One region of the Kribbella sp. CCNWLW201 genome, then DNA from elsewhere that is predicted to be linked to it. Evidence: riboswitches for the same ligand, from Rfam matches in the RefSeq annotation. Region 1 holds a riboswitch; the other holds the start of a gene.
The links. Region 1 has a riboswitch for FMN ahead of ribB (3,4-dihydroxy-2-butanone-4-phosphate synthase). Riboswitches for the same ligand answer to the same signal wherever they lie in the genome.
Positions count from the first base shown of each region.

Region 1 (7,352 bases):
GAAGATCATCACCGGCCCACCGTTGTCCCGGTACACCACGAACAGCTCGCCAGGCACGCTCAGCGCCCGCCCGGTGATCGCTCCGGTCCAGTCCGGCGCCATGTCGGTCGTCGGCAGCCCGGCGAGGATCTTCGGCACCAGGCCGACGTACGACGGCCCCTCGAACCCGACCGCCTCGCGCCAACCGGCTCCCGGCGCGGTGAAGTAGTCAGACTGCCCCGGCTCGTCCGGATGCAGCAGCCACTGCCACAGACTGCCCGCTCCGTAGACGACGCCCATCGTCCCGCCCGCGCACAGGTTGCTCCAGGCCTCGTGCCCCTGCCACCAGCCGGCCGCCCGGCCGGTCTCCTGGGTGTTCTCGTACGACGGTTCGCCGTTCGCGACCGCCTTCACCGGCAGATTCCGCCACATGTCCGCCACCCGCTCAGGCACGTGCTCGCCCTGGTGACCGGTCTGGCACCACTGGAAGTCGAGCCAGTCGGCGTCCTGGTGAGCGTTCGCATGGATGTGGGGCCGGTAGTGGATACCGGTCGGCTGGCCGTAGCAGTCGACCGCGTGGACCTCGATTCCGCCGGCCTCGACCTGAGGTTCACGACCCGACCCGTCTCCGCCAACCAGGTAGATCGCGGGCTGAGCGCCGTACCGGGCGACGAGGTAGCGGCAGTACCGCGCGTACTCCTCCGGCGGTACGACGGTGCCGGCGACGTCGAGGCCCTTCCAGCCGAAGCCGTGGAACACCGGCTGCAGGACCGGGACGAGACCGTGGTCGACCAGGATCCGGAGCAGCTCGTCGAGATACTGGAAGTACTCGACGTTCAGCTGGTTCAGGTGGCCCTCGGGGAGGTCTTCGAAGCCGACGTCGAAGCCCTCCTCCTGCGTGCGATCCCGCGGGCCGACGGCTCGCATGTCCGGCTGGACGGTCATCAGCAGTACGGCGTTGAAGCCCTTGGCCTGCCGATCGGCGGCGTACTCCCGGACCTGCTCGGGCGTCGCTCGCCAGGGCAGCGCCCACGCGGTGTCCGCGGCCAGGATCGCGGGCGTGCCGTCAGCGTGCACCAGGCTGCGGCCGCCGGGCGACATCCGCCAGAAGCCGTGGGCGTAGAACGGGTTGGCCTCGTCCTCGGCGGGGCGCACCTCGAGCTCGCCGGTGTCCGGGCCGCTCGTCCAGGTCCACCGCCCTGCCGAGGGCGCGGCGAAGCGGACCCGCCAGGTGTCACCGCCGTCCCAGAACGCGGGCCGCCGCAGCGTCGTACCGCTCTCGTGCTCGAACTCGGCCCACACCTCGGCGGCGTACGGCTCCTCGTGGCTCCTGGTCAGCGTGAGCTCGATTTCGCGCCAGGTGACTGAGATGGACATGACACTCCCGGGGATGGTTTCTACAGATAAACTTCTGCACGAAAGCAAGACCACACGTGCTCTGGGGTCGGTGAAATTCCGAGCCGGCGGTGACAGTCCGCGACCCGTACCTCCGCGAGGAGGTCCGGTTGACCTGGTGGAATTCCGGGACCGACGGTGAAAGTCCGGATGGGAAGACGCACGTGGCAGTCTTCGCGGTGCGCTGCCGACAGTTCGGTCGGAGGTGCCCGCGGAGCTTGTCGTTGCCCCGGAGCACCAGGCCGAGAGGACAACGACCGTGAGCTCCGCAACCAAGACCCGCTTGGACACCATCCAGCGAGCGGTCGACGAGATCGCGCTGGGACGGCCCGTCGTGGTCGTCGACGACGAGGACCGCGAGAACGAGGGTGACCTGACCTTCGCCGCGAGCCTGGCGACCCCCGAACTGATGGCCCTGCTGGTCCGGTACACCAGCGGCTACGTCTGCGCACCGGCCGCGCCGGAGATCCTCGACCGGCTCGAGCTGCCGCTGATGGTGCCGGACAACCAGGACAGCCTGCGGACCGCGTACACGATCTCGGTCGACGCGAGCTCTGGCATCGGCACCGGCATCTCGGCCGCCGACCGGGCCCGGACCGTCCGCGTGCTGGCCGAACCGTCGGCACAACCCGCGGACCTGATCCGGCCCGGTCACATCCTCCCGCTGCGGGCGGTGGAGGGCGGTGTCCGTCAGCGACCCGGTCACACCGAGGCCACCGTCGAACTCGTCCGGCTGGCGGGCCTGCCGCCGGTCGGCGTGATCGGCGAACTGATGAACGACGACGGCACCCTGATGACCGGGCCCGACCTGCGGACGTTCGCCGACACGCACGATCTCGCGATGATCTCGATCGCCGACCTGGTCACTTACCTGTCTTGAGCAGTTGCCGCGCGGAGTCCGCGATTCCCTCCGGCGACAGCCCGTACCGATCCAGCAGATAGCCGGCCGACCCCGTCGGCGCGAACTCGGGGAACCCGAGGATCGACACCCGCGCCGGATGATGCCGTACGACGGTCTCCGCCACCGCACCACCGAGGCCGCCGCCAGTCACCGCCTCCTCCGCGGTGACGATGCCGGCCGTCTCCCGCGCGGCCGTGACCACGGCATCGACGTCCAGCGGTTTCACCGTCGGCATCGACAGCACGCGGGCCGAGATCCCTTCGGTGGCGAGCTGTTCGGCCGCCGCCATCGCCCGCCACAGCACGGTCCCGTTGCTGATCAGCGTCACGTCGTCACCGGCCCGGACCGTGATCGCCTTGCCCAGTTGGAACTCGTAGTCGTCCGCGTACACCTTCGGCACGCTCATCCGGCTGACCCGGATGAACACCGGCCCGTCGGAGGCCGCTGCCCACCGCAGCGCGGCCGCCGTCTCGATCGGATCGGCCGGCACGATCACGGTCATGTTCGCGATCGCGCGCAGCCAGGCGATGTCCTCGATCGAGTGGTGCGTGGGGCCTAGTTCGCCGTACGCGACCCCGGGGCTCATCCCGCACAGCTTCACGTTCGTGTTCGAGTAGGCGACGTCCGCCTTGATCTGCTCCAGCGCGCGGGCGGTCAGGAAGCAGGACGCGGCCGAGACGAACGGGATCCGGCCGCCGTTGGCCAGCCCGGACGCCACCCCGACCATGTCCTGCTCGGCGATGCCGACGTTGATCAACCGGTCCGGGAACGCCTTGCGGAAGCTGTTCAGCTTGCTCGAACCGACCGAGTCGTTCACCACCCCGACGATCCGGTGATCGGCATGCGCGAGCTCGGCGAGTGTCTCGACGTACGCGTCCCGGCAGTCGTACCGCGGCTGATCGGCGATCGAGGTGTCGACGATGGTCATGGGGCCTCCCGGCCTGGACTGAGGAGCGGAGGGAGCGAAGCGACTGGAGTGACGAGGGAAGGCCGGGAGTCAAAGCCCCATGACCCGCCGCGCCGGAGGCGTGGCATCAGTACTGTCATGCCTGCTCCTTGGCATATCGGGGAACAACAGCTTCCAGCTCGGTCAATGCCTGCTGGAACTCGGCCGCGTCCGGCACCCGGTGGTGCCAGGCGACGTTGTTGCTCATGAACGAGATCGGGTGGCCCTTGTGGGTGTGGGCGATCACGAAGGTCGGCTTCCCGGGCCGGAACGGTACGGCGGACAGCACGTCCAGCAGCTCGCCGTGGTCGTGCCCGTTCACCTCGACCACCGCGAACCCGAACGCCGTCGCCTTCTCCGGCAGCGGATCCAGGTCGTTGGTCTCCTTCGTGGTGGCGCCCTGCTGCAGCCGGTTCCGGTCGACGATGACGGTCAGCCGGTCCAGCTGGTACTGCGAGGCCGCCATCATCGCCTCCCAGTTGCTGCCCTCCTGCAGCTCGCCGTCCCCGACCAGCACATAGGTACGTCGCAGCGACACGTCGAGCTTGGCCGACAAGGCATGACCGACGGCGACCGGCAGGCCGTGCCCGAGCGGACCGGTGTTGGCCTCGACACCGGCGACCTTGTTCCGGTTGGGGTGCCCGTTCAACGCGGACAACGGCTTGAGGAAGGTCGCGAGCTCCTCGACCGGCAGGAACCCGAAGGCCGCCAGGGTCGTGTAGAGCGCGCCGGCGACATGCCCCTTGCTCACGATGAACCGGTCCCGCTCCGGATCGGTCACCGTGTCCGGGGTGATGTCGAGCACCGCGCCGTACAGGGTGGCCATGATGTCGATCGCGGAGAAGTCACCGCCGATGTGACCGGCCCCGGCGTGGTGGACCAGCTTGAGGTCCTGGATCCGGATCTGCCGGGCCGCCTCGGCGATATGCGCGACCTGCTCGGCCCGGCTGCTGTGAATCGGCAGCCTGCCCAGCACCGGCATCGTCGTATGTTCGACGGTCAGAGTCATGCGATCTCCGCCATCGAACTCAGCAGGACCTTCTGGACCAGCTTCTGCGCGGCCAGCGCGTCGTGCGACGCCTGCGCGGCGGCGAGCGCCTCGTCATCCAGTACGTCGAGGGCGTGGTGCACCGCCTTCAGGAAACGGATCGCCTGCTTCGCGGCCTCGACACTGTCCTCCCGGAACGGGAACTGGTCGAGCTGCCAGACGCCCTCCCAGTTGTTCTTCCGCAACGTGTGGAAGAACTCGAACGTCTCGACCAGGTGCACCGAGCCGACCACCATGTCGTCGTCCCAGCCGCGCAGGTTGTCGTTCACGTCGATCGCGAACAACCGGCCGTAGTCGATCGCCAGCTGTGCGGCGTCGGCCGGCGTCTCCTGGCCGTACAGCGAGTGGCCGAAGTCGAGCAGGATGCCGAGGTTGGGCAGGCCGATCTTCTCGATCCCGAGCAGCGTCCGGGCGACGTTCGGGAAGATGATCTTGACCCGCGGCTCGCGCGGCTTGTACTCGATCACGAAGTTGATGTCCGGGTGCGCCGACACCAGCTCCTTGAGGCCGTCCAGCGCCAGGTTCCAGATGTCGTGGTAGTTCACCTGGAACGGGTAGTCCCACCCGTCCTGACCGGGCCAGAGCTTCACGTAGGAGCAGCCCAGGTCCTTCGCCAGCTCCGTTGCCTGGTGCAACAGCTCCATCGCCTGCTTGCGCACCCCCGGGTCCGGGTTGGTGAAGGAGCCCTTGACGAAGTCGCGGGTGTAGATCTCCGGGGTGATCGCGATCGCCTTCAGGTTGTTCCGCTCGAGGGCGGCCTTCACCTCGTCGAGCGTTCCGTCGTACCCGGCGAACGGCCAGTTCAGGTCGACCACGGACAGGTCGCCGACGGCGCCGGCCCGGTCGATCTGCTCGAGCAGCGTGACCGGATCGCCGTACCCGTCGGTGGCGTAGCGGTCCTTGTAGGTGGCGAAGTGCCAGATACCCGCGCCGAAGACCGGCATGTCAGTCATTGGTGGTTTCTCCTTCGTGTGGGGCGGTTCTCAGCCCTTGGTCGCGCCGGCCGTCAGGCCGGCGACGATCCAGCGCTGCAGGATGGTGTACGCGATCAGGATCGGTACGACGGCGATCAGGATGCCCGCCGCGAGACCGGTGTTGTTGTTGGCGAACTGGCCCTGGAAGTTCAGCAGTCCGACCGGGATCGTCTTGTTCGCGTCGGAGTTCAGCAGGATCAGCGCGAACAGGAACTCGTTCCAGGTCGCCACCGCGTCCAGGATCGCCACCGTCACCAGGGCCGGCAGCGACAGCGGCAGCATGATGGTGAAGAAGATCCGCCAGTCGCCGGCGCCGTCGACCTTGGCCGCCTCGATGATCTCGTCCGGGATCTGCCGGAAGAACGACTGCAGCACGAGCACGGTGAACGGGATGCCGAACGCCAGGTACGGCCCGAGCAGCCCGAACAGGCTGTCGGTCGCACCGGCCGAGCGCATCATGATGAAGACCGGGACGATGGTGATGTAGATCGGGATGGTCAGCCCGATGAACACCGTGAACATCACCGTCCGGCGGAACTTCATCCGCAGCTTGGCCAGCGCGTACCCGAGCATCGCCGAGATCAGTACGCCGAGCGGCACCTTCATCAGCGCGATCAGCGCACTGTTGCGATAGGTGGTGGCGAAGTTGCCGATCCCCCAGGCGTCCTTGAAGTTCGTCCAGGTGAACTGGTCCGGCCAGGACAGCGGTCCGTTGCTGATGAAGTCCGACAGCGGCCGAACCGCGGTGATCACCAGCAGCGCCAGCGGCGAGATCCAGAACAGCGCCACCACCACGAGCACCAGCGTGATGACAAGCCCCTTGCGCCCCTTCGGTGGCTGACTCACCGGCTTCACTTGCTCTGGTACGGCCGCTTCCACCCGGACCGGTGCGATCGTCATGACGCCTCCTTGGTCTGGGAGCGGACGTATGGGATGCCGACTGCGATTGCCACCAGGGTGATCACCACGGCGATCGCCGTGCCGTAACCGGCCTGGTAGTACTGGAAGACGTTGGCGTACATCCACGTTCCCATCACCTGCGTCGCCGTACCGGGACCGCCGTACGTCATCGCGTAGATCATGTCGAAGACCTTGAACGAGTCGATCAGCGAGAGCGCCAGCACGATGTAATGGGCCGGTCGCAGACTCGGCATCGTCACGTTCCAGAACTGTTGCCATCGGCTCGCACCGTCGACGGTCGCGGCCTCGTACAGCTCGTTCGGAATCCCCTGCAGGGCGGCCAAGTAGAGCAGCATCGGGAAGCCGGTCCGCAGCCAGATGGCCGGCACCATCACCGCCCACAACGCGGTCGAGTCCTGCCCGAGCCACGGCTGGGCCAGCCCGTCCAGGCCGATCAGCCGGAGGAACGAGTTGATCGCGCCGGCGTCCGGGTTGTACAGCCAGCCCCAGATCGAGGCGATCGACACGAGCGGCAGGACGGCCGGGGTGTAGAAGATCAGCCGCAGTACCGGCTTGCCGTGCACCTTGCCGTTCAGCGCGATCGCCAGGCCGAGCCCGATGATCGTCGGGAACGCGATCGTGACGACGGTCCAGATCAGGTTGTTCCGGACCGCGGTGACGACGACCGGATCACTCGGCATCTTGGCGTAGTTTTCCAGCCCGACGAAGTTGTACGTCGCACTGAGCCCGTCCCAGTCGGTCAGGCTGAACCACAGTGAGGACACCGCCGGGTACACCAGGAACGCGACGTACACCCCCAGCGCGGGCAGGGCGAACAACCAAGGGGACCACCGGCCGCCTCGCTTGACCTTCGGGGCCTTCCCGGATCGGTGCCGAGTCAGTGCGACGGTTGCCATGACCGCGACTCAGCCCTTCGCCCAGGCGGAGACGATCTGCTGCATCTTCTTCGCCGCCGCGTCCGGCGCCATCGACCCCTGCAGCAGGTCGCTCTGCACGCTGAAGTACTGGTCGGCCTCCTTCTTCGGGAACGCCTGGTCCTGGATCGTGTAGAACGGGTTCTGCCCGTACTTCTGCGACCACTCGTAGGACAGCGGCAACGACTTCTGGTCCGGCTCGGCGCCCTTCACCGTCGACGCGGTCACCCGGAGCGCCTTCTGGGTGTCCGGCTGGGCGAGGAAGTTCAGCAGC
Region 1 is NZ_JBBCBQ010000001.1:648,964-656,315, forward strand. Features, by position in the region: gene V9K99_RS02930 (apiosidase-like domain-containing protein) at 1-1,356, opposite strand, end outside; FMN riboswitch at 1,409-1,542, shown strand; gene ribB (3,4-dihydroxy-2-butanone-4-phosphate synthase) at 1,634-2,254, shown strand; gene V9K99_RS02940 (transketolase family protein) at 2,238-3,203, opposite strand; gene V9K99_RS02945 (transketolase) at 3,319-4,230, opposite strand; gene V9K99_RS02950 (sugar phosphate isomerase/epimerase family protein) at 4,227-5,222, opposite strand; gene V9K99_RS02955 (carbohydrate ABC transporter permease) at 5,253-6,143, opposite strand; gene V9K99_RS02960 (carbohydrate ABC transporter permease) at 6,140-7,060, opposite strand; gene V9K99_RS02965 (ABC transporter substrate-binding protein) at 7,070-7,352, opposite strand, start outside.

Region 2 (7,352 bases), on a different contig from region 1:
CGGGTGGGAGGGCATGTGGCGCCGGATACGGTGAGCCTGCGGTACTTTCTGGTGCTGGCGCAGGAGTTGAACTTCACCCGCGCGGCCGCACGGATCGGTATCGCGCAGCCCGCACTCAGTGCCCGGATTCGCCGATTGGAGGCGGAACTCGGCACGAGCCTGCTGGTTCGTACCACGCGTAGCGTCGTATTGACCACGGCCGGTGCGGCTTTGGCGGAGTCCGCGCCGCCCGCGCTGGCGGCGCTGGACCGGGCATGGGACACCGCCCGGAATGCGGGGGCCGGTGAACTGGGCACGCTGCGCATCGGGTACAGCCTCAGCACGGGGGCCGAGACGGCACCGGCTCTGGTGGACAGGCTCATTCGCAGCAGCCCGGGACTCGAGGTCGGCGCGGTCCCGATGGCGACACCGGAGATCTCCCCCGCGGTCGCCGACGGCCGCATCGATGCGGGGATCACCCGCGGTGAACAGCCGGGTCGTGGCGTACGCCGGTTCCTGCTGCGGCGTGAGCGCGTCGGGGTCCAATTGGCACAGCATCATCCGCTGGCCGAACACCCGGAGATCGAGATCGCCGACGCGGCCGCGTACCCGCTGCGACTCCCCGACCGTACGGCCAACCCCGTGATCCACGATCAGCTGTCCGCACTGTTCCGCGACACCCGTCCAAACCCCCGATTCCACACGCCCGCAGTCTCTTTCGACATGTCTCAGCGCGACCTACACGACGGGCTCACCCTCGCCCCGGCCAGTGAAGCCGCGGTCACGGCACTACCGGCCGGTCTCACGTGGCGACCGCTGCAGGGCGCACCCACCCTGACGATCCACCTGGTCCTCCCGCAGGTGCAGTCACCACTACACCGCCGCATCCGTACCGTCGCCAAAACCCTGGCACACGAGCTGGACTGGCTGCCGGACTGACGCGCAGCAGGTCACGCGAGACGGAAGTCGGCGGTGGCGAGGCCGACCCGCACCGCCAGGGCCAGGGCCAGGGCCTGCGCCGACGGCGTGGGCGGCGCCGCCCGGAACTGCTTGAGCAACGGCCGCCCGGCGTCATCGATGGCGAAGTCGGCCAGATCCGGATACGCCCCGTCGGTCGCCCGGCACTGCGCATCGAGGCGCTCGTGCAGGTCAGCGCGACGGCATGGAACAGCTCGGCCGACATGGGAATGACGCGTTCGCGATCGGCCTTGGACGGCGCGATGACCAGCAAGGCGATGACTTCGCCGTTGGTGCGCTGGTAGTTGCGGATGCTCAGGTGGGACAGCTCCAGGAGCTCCTCGATGGGCGGCCCGGCGTCGCGTTGGTGCTTGTCGTCTCTGGAGGCCCGGGCCGTCGACCGGCGGTCTGGGACGTGTTGTCGGCGGTCGGGATCCAGGTGTGCTGTGGCGGGGGTGGGCGGGTGGGGCGGTAGTTTCTTCGGGTGGAGGCGTTTGCTGGGCGGTATCGGCTGATCGACCTGATCGGGACCGGTGGGATGGGATCGGTCTGGCGGGCTTGGGATTTGCGGCGGTCGGCGTACGTGGCGGCCAAGGTACTCGGGCAGCATGATGCGGCGACGTTGCTGCGGTTCGTGCGTGAGCAGTCGTTGCGGATCGGGCATCCGCATGTTGTCGCCCCGCATGGCTGGGCCGCTGACGACGACAAGGTCGTGTTCGCGATGGATCTGGTCCGCGGTGGGTCCGTGGCGACCTTGCTCGGTGATCACGGCCCGCTCCCGCCGTCGTACGTGGCCGTCCTCCTCGATCAACTGCTGCACGGGTTGTCTGCCGTCCACGCCGCGGGGGTCGTCCATCGCGATGTGAAACCGGCCAACCTCCTGCTTGATGTCACGGGTAGGGGTCGGCCGCATCTCCGGCTGTCCGACTTCGGCGTCGCGGGTCTCCTCCACGAACCGCGAATGACCCGCCACAGCACGATCCTCGGCACGCCGGGGTACCTCGCGCCCGAGCAACTGGCTGGTGCGGACCCGGATCCGCGCCAGGACTTGTATGCGGTCGGTGCTGTGGCCGTCGAGCTCCTCACCGGTGAACGTCCCGGTGTCGACGGCAAGCTCCCGGTCGTTGACGGTCCGCTCGGCGAGTTCATTCGCCGGTGTACGGCGACCGATCCGGCCGACCGCCCCGAATCCGCGAGCGAAGCCGGTCGACTGCTCGCCGCGAGCGGTGTGCTGCCGCCGGCGGGCACCACACCATGGGCGGACGATCCCGACTCACCTGAAGTCTTCGACCAGCTTCCGCCGCTCCCCGACTCGTGGAGCTCGGCAGGTCCGGCTCCGCGCACCCAGCAGGCCGACCCCCGCCCTCAGCAGCCTGGCCCAGGCACTCAGCAGGCTGACCCAGACGCTCAGCAGGTCGGCGCACGCACCGGTCCGGAGGCGTCGCCACGCTCGACTCTTATCGCGTACCCGTCTGGCGGAGGGCTGACGACGAGCGCGGAAGCCGCGGGGACGCAAAATCCACCTGGGTACGGCGAGCATGCGTGGCTGGCCACCCGGTCGAAGCGGGTGCTGCGCTGGATCGCGGTCACCAGCTTTGCCGGGGCAGCTGGCCTGCTCGGAGCCGCCGCCTGGCTGCTGCTCCGCTAGGTGTGAGCTCGCTCCGCTGACCGGGCCTCGCTCCCTGTGTAACCGCCGCCGTCGCGCTCGCCCTGACTGGAAGGATGCCGCCGGAGCCGGCGCTGCGGAGGCGGCGGGAGCTCAAGATGTGACCTGGCTCCTGGTGGGTTGGGCGGGGAGTGGCACACTTGAGGCACGAGTGAACCCACTCGCGTGCTCCGGGGTCGGTGTAATTCCGAGCCGGCGGTGACAGTCCGCGACCCGGCCGCAGCAGTTGAGCGGCCGGTTGACCTGGTGGAATTCCGGGACCGACGGTGAAAGTCCGGATGGGAGGCGCACGCGATCGGCGGGTGCGCTCTGACGTCCGGCAATGGACCCAAAATGGTCCGCCGCGAGTCCCAGGACCTGCGGCAACCCCGGGCGGCAGTGCGTGCATGCCGGTTGTCACGAGCCCCGGAGTGCGTCCGTGACGACGAGGGACCGTGAGTGAACAACGCTTCGCCGATCGATGTCGCCTGGATGCGGCGTGCGGTCGAGCTGGCCGCCAAGGGCATCGGCAGCACCCACCCGAACCCGGTGGTGGGGTGCGTGATCACCGGCCGGGACGGGCATCCGGTTGGTGAGGGCTTCCATGCCGTTGCCGGTGGCCCCCATGCCGAGATCGAAGCACTGACGATGGCGGGTGATCGAGCCCGCGGTGGTACGGCGTACGTGACGCTGGAGCCGTGTAATCACACCGGCCGGACGGGACCGTGTGCGGACGCACTGATCGCTGCCGGGGTAGCTCGGGTGGTGTACGCCGTACCGGATCCGAACAGGCAGGCTTCCGGTGGCGCGGAGAAGCTCCGGAGCAAGAACATCCAGGTCGAGGAGGGTGTGCTCGACACCGAGGCCGAGGCGGTCAACCACGTCTGGCTGCACAGCGTCCGGATGGGGCGGCCATTCGTCACCTGGAAGTTCGCCACCACGCTCGACGGGCGCTCAGCGGCGCCGGACCGGAGCAGCCGGTGGATCACCGGCCCGATCGCGCGGGCCGACGTACACCGGAAGCGGGCGGAGTGTGACGCGATCGCGGTCGGCACCCAGACCGTGCTGGACGACGACCCGGAGCTGACGGTCCGCGACGAGCACGACGTCCCCGCCGCCAGGCAGCCGCTGAGAGTTGTCGTCGGCGACCGTGAGATCCCGTTGACCGCGAAGGTCCGCAACGACCGCGCGCAGACGCTGATCCTGCCCACCCACGATCCCGCCGAGGTGCTGCGGCAGCTCGACGACCACCACATCCGGCACCTCTGGCTCGAGGGCGGTCCGACGCTGGCCGCCGCTTTCCTCCGTGCCCAGTTGGTCGACCAGATCGTCGCGTACGTCGCCCCGGCCGTGCTCGGCTCCGGGTACGCCGCGATCGGCGATCTCGGGGCGGAATCGATCGGCCACCTGCGGCGGTTCAAGCTAGCGGACGTCACCCGTCTCGGCGACGACGTCCGGCTGACCCTGACGCCGCTCGAACCACAAAGGACGCACTGAATGTTCACCGGAATCGTCGAGGAACTGGGCACCGTCGAGGCGCTCGACCTGCTGGAAGGGGACGCGGCCCGGCTCACCATCCGCGGGCCGAAGGTGACCGAGGACGCCAAACACGGCGACTCGATCGCGGTCAACGGCTGCTGTCTGACCGTGGTTGAGACCGGTGACGGCACCTTCACCGCTGACGTGATGCGCGAGACGCTGCAGCGCACCAGCCTCGGTCAGGCCACCAAAGGCTCGCAGGTCAACCTGGAGCGCGCGGTGTCGGCCCATGACCGGCTCGGCGGCCACATCGTGCAGGGCCACGTCGACGGTGTCGGCACGATCGCGAGCCGCACGCCGTCCGAGCACTGGGAGGACGTCCGGATCTCCGCCGCGCCAGAGATTCTGAAGTACGTCGCCGAGAAGGGCTCGATCGCCATCGACGGCGTCTCCCTGACGGTCACCGAGGTGGACGACGCGACCGGCACCTTCGGAGTCAGCCTGATCCCGACCACCCTCGAGCTCACCGTGCTCGGCCGCAACGCGGTCGGCGACACCGTGAACCTCGAGGTCGACGTGATCGCCAAGTACGTCGAACGCCTACTAGGAGGCACCAAGTGATCGACTGGTTGCTGCACGCGGAAGTGACGATCGCCGGGTCGCCGGTGCTCGTCCGCGAGATCGTCGGCAACGTCTTCGGCCTGGGCAGCGCCCTGTTCGGCATGCGCCGGCTGATGGCCGCGTGGCCGGTCGGCATCGTCGGCAACGTGCTGCTGTTCACGGTCTTCGTCGGCGGGATCTTCGACACCCCGCAGGACAAGGATCTGTGGGGCCAGGCCGGGCGCCAGGTGTTCTTCGCGCTCGTCAGTCTCTACGGCTGGTACCGCTGGTACCAGACCCGGCACGGCGGTGCCGCGAAGGCGGTGCAGCCGCGCTGGGCGACCGCCCGGGAGCGGCTCGAACTGCTCGGCCTCGCGGTCGGGCTCTACGCCATCTCGTACTTCGTGCTTCGCGAACTCGGTTCGTGGGGACCGCAGTGGGACGCGTGGATCCTGACCGGCTCGATCCTGGCGACGTACGGGATGGCGCGAGGGTTCGTCGAGTTCTGGCTGATCTGGATCGCTGTCGACGTGGTCGGCGTACCGCTGCTGATCCAGGCGAAGTTCTACCCGTCGGCGACGATGTACATCGTCTACGGATTCTTCTGCGTCATCGGGTTCGCGTCGTGGTGGCGGATCCAGAACACCGAACGCACCGAGACTCCCGAACCTGTGGTGGTGGGCTGAGATGGGCGACATTCTGAAGCTGGACACGATCGAGCACGCGATCGACGAGATCCGGGCCGGGCGGCCGGTGATCGTGGTCGACGACGAGGACCGGGAGAACGAGGGCGACCTGATCTTCGCCGCCTCCAAGGCGACGCCGGAGCTGCTCGCGTTCCTGATCCGGTACAGCTCGGGCGTGGTCTGCGTCCCGATGGAGGGGGCCGAGCTGGACCGGCTCGGCATCCCGCTGATGACCCCGCACAACCGGGAGCGGATGCGGACGGCGTACACGATCTCGGTCGATGCCCGCGACGGCATCAGCACCGGGATCTCGGCCGCGGACCGGGCCCGGACGATCCGGGTGCTGACCGACTCCGCGTCCGAGCCGTACGACCTGGTTCAGCCGGGTCACGTGTTCCCGCTGCGCGGTCGCGACGGCGGCGTCCTGGTCCGGCCGGGGCACACCGAGGCGTCGATCGACCTGGCCCGGATGGCCGGGCTGACGCCGGCCGCGGTGATCTCCGAGCTGGTGAACGACGACGGCACGATGAAGCGTGGTCCCGAGCTGCGCGAGTTCGCCGACGAACACGGGCTGGTGCTGGTGTCGATCGACGATCTGATTCGCTATCGGCGTCGTACCGAACGGCAGATCCAGCGGGTCGCGACGACCTTGCTGCCGACGCAGTACGGCGATTTCGTTGCCCACGGCTACCGGAATACGGTCGACGGGTCGGAGCAGCTGGCGCTGGTCCGCGGTGAGATCGGGGACGGGCCGACGTTGGTCCGGCTGCACTCGGAATGCCTGACCGGCGACGTGTTCGGTTCGTTGCGGTGCGACTGTGGTCCGCAGCTCGACGAGGCGTTGCGTCAGGTCGCGGCCGAGGGTGGTGTCGTCGTGTACTTGCGCGGGCACGAGGGACGCGGGATCGGGCTGTTGCACAAGCTGCAGGCGTACGAGTTGCAGGACGCTGGCCGCGACACGGTCGACGCGAACCTTGACCTCGGGCTGCCGGCCGATGCCCGCGACTACGGTACGGGCGCGCAGATCCTGGCCGACCTCGGTGTCAAGGAGGTGCGGCTGCTGACGAACAACCCGGACAAGATGGCCGGCGTTCAGGGCTACGGCATCGACGTGATCGAGCGGCGCAGCATCTCGATCGATCCGACCGAGCACAATCTGCGGTACCTGCGGACCAAGCGCGACCGGATGGGCCACCACCTGCCGGGTGGCGTACTTGCTGAAGAGAACGGAGCCGGCTGATGTCGGGCAGTGGAGCACCCACCATCGAGACCCCGCGGGCCGACGGCGCCCGCGTCGCGATCGTCGGCGCGCTGTGGCACCCGAAGGTGACCGACGCGCTGGTCGCCGGCGCGATCCGCGCGCTGGACGAGGCCGGCGTCACCGACTACACGGTGATCCGGGTGCCGGGATCGTTCGAGCTCCCGGTCGCGTCGTTGCATGCGGCAAAGAGTGGGTACGACGCAGTGATCGCGCTCGGCGTCGTGATCCGCGGCGACACCCCGCACTTCGAGTACGTCTGCCAGGCCGCGACCGAAGGCCTGATGCAGGTCGGCGTGACCACGGGAGTTCCGATCGGCTTCGGCGTACTGACGTGTGACAACGACCCGCAGGCGCTGGATCGGGCCGGTCTCCCGGACAGCCGCGAGGACAAGGGGTACGAAGCCACGCAGGCGGCGCTGTCGACGTTGGTGGCCATCCGTAGTCTTTAGGGCCATGGACTGGCACAGTTGGCACGATGACTACGACGTACCTGGTTCGTCCCTCGCGCAGCGGCTGACGGTCGTGCAGGAGCAGCTTCGATTGGCGTTGGATGCCGCTCCGCCCGGCCCGTTGACGGTCGTGAGTTTGTGCGCGGGGGAGGGGCGCGATCTGCTGGAGGTGCTGCCGGCTCATCCGCGTCGCGACGACGTCCGCGCTCGGCTCGTCGAGCTTGATCCACGCAGTACGGCGGTCGCCGAAGAGTCGATCCGGGTCGCCGGGCTGGCCGGGGTCGAGGTGGTCGAGG
Region 2 is NZ_JBBCBQ010000011.1:303,039-310,390, forward strand. Features, by position in the region: gene V9K99_RS35835 (LysR family transcriptional regulator) at 16-918, shown strand; gene V9K99_RS35840 (serine/threonine-protein kinase) at 1,421-2,584, shown strand; FMN riboswitch at 2,764-2,897, shown strand; gene ribD (bifunctional diaminohydroxyphosphoribosylaminopyrimidine deaminase/5-amino-6-(5-phosphoribosylamino)uracil reductase RibD) at 3,041-4,078, shown strand; gene V9K99_RS35850 (riboflavin synthase) at 4,079-4,681, shown strand; gene pnuC (nicotinamide riboside transporter PnuC) at 4,678-5,346, shown strand; gene V9K99_RS35860 (bifunctional 3,4-dihydroxy-2-butanone-4-phosphate synthase/GTP cyclohydrolase II) at 5,348-6,586, shown strand; gene ribH (6,7-dimethyl-8-ribityllumazine synthase) at 6,586-7,056, shown strand; gene V9K99_RS35870 (class I SAM-dependent methyltransferase) at 7,061-7,352, shown strand, end outside.
Region 2: another riboswitch for FMN. It lies ahead of ribD (bifunctional diaminohydroxyphosphoribosylaminopyrimidine deaminase/5-amino-6-(5-phosphoribosylamino)uracil reductase RibD); the one in region 1 lies ahead of ribB (3,4-dihydroxy-2-butanone-4-phosphate synthase).